DNA from 2 places in the Paenibacillus lacisediminis genome. Region 1 is predicted to be linked to the other one. Evidence: a T-box and tRNA genes for the amino acid it is inferred to sense, from the RefSeq annotation. Region 1 holds a T-box; the other holds one or more tRNA genes.
What was found. A T-box is a leader RNA that pairs with one kind of tRNA and senses whether it is charged. The one in region 1 lies ahead of ACLD72_RS03495 (valine--tRNA ligase), so its partner is inferred to be a tRNA-Val.
Positions count from the first base shown of each region.

Region 2: it encodes a tRNA-Val, which carries the amino acid that the T-box ahead of ACLD72_RS03495 (valine--tRNA ligase) is inferred to sense. The anticodon was not compared.

Region 1 covers NZ_JBKIAX020000002.1:27,431-31,513, reverse strand. Annotated here, with positions in the region: gene ACLD72_RS03500 (LysM peptidoglycan-binding domain-containing protein) at 148-1,527, shown strand; T-box leader at 1,614-1,887, shown strand; gene ACLD72_RS03495 (valine--tRNA ligase) at 2,036-4,083, shown strand, end outside.
Region 2 covers NZ_JBKIAX020000010.1:91,686-95,768, forward strand. Annotated here, with positions in the region: gene ACLD72_RS19575 (fibronectin type III domain-containing protein) at 1-324, opposite strand, end outside; gene ACLD72_RS19580 (hypothetical protein) at 505-786, shown strand; tRNA gene ACLD72_RS19585 (tRNA-Val) at 1,957-2,029, opposite strand; gene ACLD72_RS19590 (hypothetical protein) at 2,171-2,404, shown strand; gene ACLD72_RS19595 (GNAT family N-acetyltransferase) at 2,499-2,984, shown strand; gene ACLD72_RS19600 (DUF3892 domain-containing protein) at 3,044-3,283, shown strand; gene ACLD72_RS19605 (MBL fold metallo-hydrolase) at 3,327-4,064, opposite strand.

The sequences.
Region 1 (4,083 bases):
TTGCAACGCCAACGTACGTTTGTTCGTATCAGGCAAAAAAGCTGGCATGCACTCTTTTTCAAAGGCATATAGATAAAACGAGGATGATTTGGATCATGACAAATGGATGCTAAATCATGTTTGGATATGCTGAAAGGAGGTAGCGTTTTGGCTGATCATTCCTATGGTCTTCGTTTTGATATTTACGAGCGCGTTCATTTATCGGAAGATGTGATCGGCATTGAAGAGCTGGAGGAAATTGAACTTTTCCCGAAAATTCAGGTTATTCCCGGCGAGGAATATGCTTCATTAAGAGGTCATTTGCTTCTGGCCGGTTTGTATCGGGGGGAAGGGGAGACCCGCAGTCTGGAGCATTGGATCCCCGTAGAAATTACGATTCCGCTCAGCCGGGTGAACCGGCTGGAGGATATCACGGTGGAAATTGAAAATTTCGATGTGGATCTGCTCAGCGCGCGCAGCTTGAACATTACCGGCGTTTTGTCGCTCCAGGGGGTGGAAACATCCTCTCTGGCGGTGGAGGCCGACAACTGGAAGGATCGGGAATTTACGACCGCACACGTCGTTCCGGGCGTTCGTGACGAGGAGGAGACGGGTAGTCTCTCCTTAGCGGAACAGGAGGAAATCCATGCCGTACCAGAACTCCCGAAACTTACGGAATGGCAGGCGTTTCCGGAGGAAGTGCTGAAAGAGCAGCGAAGCCCGGACGAGCCGACGCCGAAGCCGGACCCGGAGACGGAGCCGACCTCCCTATGGTTGGGGGAAGAGAACGTGGAGCCGCCTGCCGGGCCTTGGACGGACAAGGAATACGCCCTTCCGGCCCAAAACATGCTGCCGCAAACGGAGTTTGAGCAGTTCAATGATGTGTGGTTCAAAGAGGTAATGTCCCCTTTTGCCGAGCCGGAAGCTGCCGACCGTTTGAATGAGCCGGTGAAACCTGAAGCCGCCGAAAAAGAACCGTTGCATTTCGAAGCCCAGGAAAACGAACTGGTTAACGTAACGGCAAGCGAGGCGGAATCGCAAGAACCTGCCGTTCCTTCATTTTCCGAAGCCGTAGAGGAAAACGTAGCGGCCGGGCCGAACAAAGCCGCTGCCGAGGCCGCCAAGGAGCCGGAAAACGCCGTATTGCCGGAAAACCTGGCGCAGGCCGAAGCGGAGGAGAAAAAAGAACTGAAAATCGCGCTTGGCAGCAAAAAAGGCACCGAAGAAAAAGAAAGCGAGTCTTTTGGCCTCAAGAAGCTGATTTTTTCGCGGCCGCAGCACGATCTGCAAACGCAAGAAGCGTATTCCCCGACGGCGTCCGACGAGGCGGAGATCGGCGATGGCGAGGATCTTTTGTGGAAAAATCTTTTTATTCAAGGCAGCGAGGAACAAACCCCGTTCCGTAAGGTCAAGCTGGTGATCGTGCAGCGGGAAGAAACGCTGGATGACATTGCGGAGCGTTATCATTTGAGCTCCCGCGAGCTGCAGCTGTACAATCGACTGTCCGAAAACCATTTGGCGGAAGGGCAAATTTTGTATATTCCGTAGGCGCTTCATTCATGATGGACGGCTGAATATTGACTCCCGCAGGTTTCCAAGTTATGATAATATAGATTCAAGCAAAATGATTGTTGTCATCGACTTGGAATGGGAAGAGTAGGGCAGTGAACCCTTCAGAGAGCGGAGTTGGAACGCTGAAAGATTCCGCAGGATGTTAGCTGGCCGAAGTCGCCCGGGAGTCGTCCGTTTGAGCGGAGATAGCCGTTAGAACGGACCGGTAGCAGCCGTTATCTGCTTAAGTGTCGCGGTTTTTCAACTTTTTTGCCGGATCAATGGCGGCCGGCGAAGGAAGGCTGGATGCTGCGAAACAAAGGTGGTACCGCGAAAGTAAAGCCTTTCGTCCTTTGAGACGAAAGGCTTTTTTGTTTTTGCGGCGGGTGTCCGAGGGAGGAACGGCTCGCTGCAAAGGAAAGTGTCGGGGATAATCGCAGTTCATGCGCGCGGATTATCTTTGGCAAGTGAAGGCGATGCTTATTTGTAACGGAGGTTGAATGGTATGACGGAAAACCAAGGTCAACAAAGTCAAACGGAAATGCCAACGACGTACGACCCCAAGTCGGCCGAACAGAAGTGGTACCGTTATTGGATGGAGGGGGACTTTTTCAAAGCCGGGCAGCGTCCGGACGCGCAGCCGTTTACGATCGTAATCCCGCCGCCAAACGTGACCGGCATGCTGCATATCGGCCATGCGCTTGATTTTACACTGCAGGATATTTTGATCCGGACGAAACGGATGCAGGGGTATGACGCATTATGGGTGCCGGGGTCGGACCATGCGGGGATCGCCACGCAAACGAAAGTGGAGCAAAAATTGCGCGAGCAAGGCGTCAGCCGCTACGATCTGGGGCGCGAGAAGTTCCTGGAACGCGTCTGGGAATGGAAGGATCAATATGCCGCCACGATCCACGAGCAATGGGCAAAAATGGGCTTTTCGCTTGACTATTCGCGCGAGCGTTTTACGCTGGACGAGGGGCTTTCCCAAGCGGTTCGCGAAGTGTTTGTGAAGCTGTACGAAAAAGGCTTGATTTACCGCGGCAAATATATTATCAACTGGGATCCGGCCGCGCGCACTGCGCTGTCCGATATCGAGGTTGAATATAAAGAAGTGGGCGGCCACCTGTATCATCTGCAGTATCCGCTCAGCGACGGCAGCGGATTTATCACCGTGGCGACGACGCGTCCGGAGACGATGCTCGGCGATACGGCCGTGGCGGTTCATCCGGAGGACGAACGGTACCGGCATCTGGTCGGTAAAACGCTCCGCCTTCCGATCGTCGGCCGGGAAATCCCGATTATCGCGGATGAATATGTCGAAAAAGAATTCGGCAGCGGTGCGGTAAAAATTACCCCGGCGCATGATCCGAACGACTTCGAGGTGGGCCTGCGCCATAACCTGCCGCAAATCAACGTCATGGACGAAAGCGGCACGATGAATGGGGAAGCCGGCAAATACCAAGGGCTGGACCGCAGCGAATGCCGCAAGCAAATCGTCAAGGATTTGCAGGAGCTTGGCGTTCTCATTAAAATCGAAGACCACGTGCATCAGGTCGGACACAGCGAACGGACGGGCGCAGTGGTCGAGCCGTATTTGTCGACCCAGTGGTTCGTGAAAATGAAACCTCTTGCGGAAGCGGCCATCGCGGCGCAAAAATCCGGGAAAGGCGTCAACTTCGTACCGGACCGCTTCGAAAAAACTTATTTGCACTGGATCGAAAATGTACGCGACTGGTGTATTTCCCGCCAGCTGTGGTGGGGGCACCGGATTCCGGCCTGGTACTGCGAGGCGACCGGCGAAATGGTTGTGGCCCGCAGCGAAGAGGAAGCCCGCGCCAAACTTGGACGAGACGATCTGAAGCAGGACGAGGACGTACTCGATACGTGGTTCAGCTCGGCTTTGTGGCCGTTTTCGACATTGGGCTGGCCGGACGAATCCAGTGCGGACCTGAAGCGTTATTTCCCGACCGACGTGCTTGTGACCGGGTACGATATTATTTATTTCTGGGTAGCGCGGATGATTTTCACGTCACTCGAATTCAAAGGAGAAATTCCGTTTAAGGATGTGCTGATGCACGGGCTCGTGCGTGACAGCGAAGGGCGGAAAATGTCCAAATCGCTGGGCAACGGTGTCGATCCGCTCGAAGTGATCGAGAAATACGGTACGGACGCGATGCGCTACATGATTTCGACAAGCAGCACGCCGGGGCAGGATCTGCGCTTCCGGTGGGAACGCGTCGAACAGGCGCGCAATTTCGCAAACAAAATCTGGAACGCCTCCCGGTTTGCTTTGATGAATCTCGATGGCGTGACTTACGACGATATCGATATCAGCGGAGAATTGTCGACGGCAGATCGTTGGATTTTGCACCGTTTCAACGAGACGGCCAAAGAGATCACCCGTTTGATTGACGCTTACGAGTTCGGGGAAACCGGGCGCCTGCTGTATAACTTTATTTGGGACGATCTTTGCGACTGGTACATCGAATTCGCCAAGCTGTCCCTCTACGGGGAAGATGCTGCGGCCAAGCGGAAAACGCAATCGGTGCT
Region 2 (4,083 bases), on a different contig from region 1:
CCCATCTATTGTAATTAATAATTGAGTTGAATGAGTAGGATACCCTACTCCTATGTATCTAATTTTGGATCCAACAAACCCAAATTTTACTTTAGTCCCATTAATAGTTTGCGTATAATGCATTGACCCTTGATAATATGAAGAATTTCTTTGGGTAGTCCAACCACTCCCAATATACTCAATTGCTTTATCAGAACCGTCATATCTTTTCCAACCTTCTTCTGGACTTGTTAAGGACTGTCCAATGGTCGCTGCAAAAGTATTACTTGAAAAGCTAAAAATCAAGAGTAGTGACAACAAAACAGAGATAGATATCTTTTTCATAAGAAACTCTCCTTCAATTGGTTTTTTAAAAACAGAATACAAATGAAAACAAGGGATGTCTAAACAATAATGTCTATATCTGTAATATCGTGTCGGATCAAATAATAAAAATTTCTCCTTGAATGAGGACCATAAATTCGCATATAATTCAAACATATGTTCGTATATCGAGGTGATGACATGCTTGATGATATTGAGCGGAAATTGTTACGCATCTTATTTAATTTCAGTTCCACACGCCGGCGAATGCCCACAATGCCGGAACTCCAGACAAAGACGGGAAGGAAGAGGGAGGATATTTATGCAGGCCTAAGAGGGCTTGTTGAAAAAGAATTTATCCTGTGGCCAGACAACCCCAAGCTGGAGACGATTGTGATCCTGAAACCTTGGGAGACTGAGCAAGAATCGAAAATAACCAAACCTAGTTCAAGGGATAACATCGATTATTACTTATATTATTGAGGGGCATCTTATGAGTAGCAGCAGATTAGGTGATGGTCTTTGGTCAACAAAATTTATTTTGCCGGAGCATAATGAAGCTCTTAAGCGGGAGAGGAAAGAAGGAACCCGCAAGCAGCAGCCGGTACTTGAATCAGGAAGTAGAGCAGATCGAGCGAGTGATTGCCGAAGCATTCCGTGATCCCCGGCGTGTTACAGTTCGTGTTTTCGGAGAATAAGAAGATGTTGAATTGAGTGGATTTATAACAACCGTTCAAACGTATTTGCGCGAAATCAAGTTGGTGTTTGCGAAGGACCAATGGAAGTGGATTAAAATTGGGGATATATTGAGCGCAAGTAATTCATCGGGATCTCCTAGCCCAGAGCACTGATCATAGCTTCGGGACAATCTGCTATTATATACACATACATTGCTTTTTTTTTATTTTTCTCAACTCATGGCACGCGCCGAAATGAGTATTCTGATTTATTACTTTTCACCGACGTCATTAATTCGACGGTGAGTGGGGCAATAAATACGCATGAACTGCGAGCATTACGAAGACGGTAGTATCTTCCGATGAATGGATTATGCCCGTTGCAGTTCAAGGATTAAGCAAGATCACCATAAAAAAATCTATCATGATTTATTTATTAATCATGATAGGAAATTTTCAATTGTGACTTGCAACGGCCTTTTTGCGTTCATGGGCCTTGAAAGGAGTTGGTGCGTCCGATTAGTGGCCGTTTGTTGTCCGATCATCACTAAGTGAAATTTATTATATTCTACATTAAGAGGAGATGGACTAAGGGGAATATCATAAAATAGACTTACCTTGGGAGGTAAGTCCCAGGTTAGCTGAAATGTTAGTAATTTCTGTTCTAATAAGTGAAGGAATAGAAAGACCAGTTAAGGTGAGTGTTATTACACCCGCACGGTCCGATATCTTTTACATAGGGGAAGAATCATCTCCGTGGTCTTACACTATTTTTAGGAATAAATAAACGCACGATTCGCTACTGTCAGTAGCAAAAACAAATTTCAGAATACAGTCAAAAACAGTCCATAAGCGGCCTAATATTGTTGTTAAAAAAAGATTTTGGCCCCCATTTAGACCCCAGAAGCAGTTTTTATACAATTTCAATCCTTAGTCAAAAAGAAAAGAAGCCTTGTATATCAAGGCTTCTCGGCGATGATCTGCAGTGGGCTCGAACCACTGACCCCCACCCTGTCAAGATGGTGCTCTCCCAGCTGAGCTAGCAGATCAAAATATTTTGAAGACAAAATTTATAATAACAGGCTGAGCTGACTCTGTCAAATGTTTTTTTGCGTATATTCAGAGTGGCATGAGACAACAATGGAATATGCCAGCTTTGGCAAGATTGTTACCAGGAAAGGATGTTTCATATGCGGCGATACTTCAATAAGTCCCTGGTGGGACAGAACCGGAAAAAAAGCGCCGGCTGGGCCGTCATTTTGGCTGCGGCCATCCTGCTCACGCTGGTCAGCGCCTGCAGCTTGGCGCCGGATCGGGCGACGATGGACAAGCAGGCGAACGGATGGCCGTGGCCGTTTGGTGCATCCGTTTCGGATGAAGTGTACTCTCCGACGATCGCGGAAGATGTGTACTCTACAGACTAAGCTTCATAGGCCCGGACTATTCCTCGACCTACTTACGGGAGTAACTATACATGAAAACTATTTTTTTGTATAATAATGCAGTTTAAAACAATAGATGAACGAGAGAAACCGTGGGAGGGGAAGCCTGGTGTCAGCCGCTACAATTATACAAGCAAAAACAGAGGAACAATTAGAGAAATGCCTGGACATCCGCAAGGAAGTGTTTGTGGAGGAGCAGATGGTGCCGATCGATTTGGAAATTGACGAATATGACAAAATCGGCCCCGATGTTCATCATGTGCTGATCGAGTTGGACGGGGAATACGCCGCCACCGGACGGCTTACTTACTATCAGGATAATTCGGCGAAAATGCAGCGGATTGCCGTACGCAAACCTTTTCGCTCGCAAGGCGTCGGAAAAATCCTGCTGATTGCCCTGGAAGAACTGGCGCGTGAGCTGGGACTGGAGAAATCGGTGCTTGATGCGCAGTGCCAAGCCGAGGGCTTCTACGCGAAGCTGGGCTACGAGACGATATCGGCCGAGCCGTTTGATGACGCCGGCATCCCCCATGTGCGCATGGTCAAATCGTTGAAGTCATAGTTTTTGGATTATGGGGCAATCTATAATCATACTTCTTGATAAGGAGATGTGATCATAAGATGCCCCTGAATACCAGAGAAACGTTTATCGCAGTCCGTAAAAACGGCGACGGTGACCTGGAGTCATTTAAAACGTCAAGCGGGCGGGTGCTTGATTACGAACAGGCGCTTCAGGAAGTTAAAGCTGGTGCCATCGCCGGCGTCAACGTCTTTAAAGGCCGGGACGGCGAAATGTATATCCGCGGCGACGCCGATGGAGATCCGTCAAATAATCTGGACAACCTGCCAAGCTTCGAATAGGACAACCTCCGGCCGAAAGGCCGGAGGTTGTTTTTTTGACCCTCTATAGCGTATAAATTTCGTGCTGGCGCAGAAAATCCATCTCCCCGGTTTTACCGATAAATGACTCCATTTCGTCTCCATAATGCATCAGCGAAATTTTGCTTTGAATCTCCGGAGGCAAGGAGAGCAGCTCCTGAAGCGTCGTATGTACTTCGCCCGGACCGGTAAGCTGAACCTCGTGCAAAATTTTCCGGCAGTTTCTTTCTCTTACAAACCGGGTCAGCAGCTCCGGCTGGAAGGTTTTATCCGCACTATAAAAAATCTCGCCGTTAAAATACAGCGAATAGCTTGGTTTGCCGGGAATATGCGGTGTCTGGATAATCTCCACGGAAAGCCCCGGTGACAATTGCTCGGTTTTTCCTTCTATGAGGAGCCTGACATCAAAAACGTCGTCAAGCGAACCGATCACCCCATCCTGACTCATTCCGCCTTTTAACGTGTTTTCCCATAACGGGGTGACCAACTTGTCGGCGATGTAGAGAACCGGTTTCTTCCCGGAACCGTATTTCATGCGGAAGGCGAATTCTTCGAGGCCTCCAACATGGTCGCCATGGATATGCGTGATGAGTATGCCGTCGATTCCATCGAGCGAATTGCCAAGCGTATGCAGCGCGAGCGGTGCGGTAATGCCGCAATCGATCAGCAGCGTAAAGTCCTCCGCATAGAGGAGACCGTTATTGTTAAAGTACCTTTTGGCGAATGCCCCGCCCGTGCCAAGCATTTGCAAACGAAGTGTCATAAATATCCCCCTTGTGAAA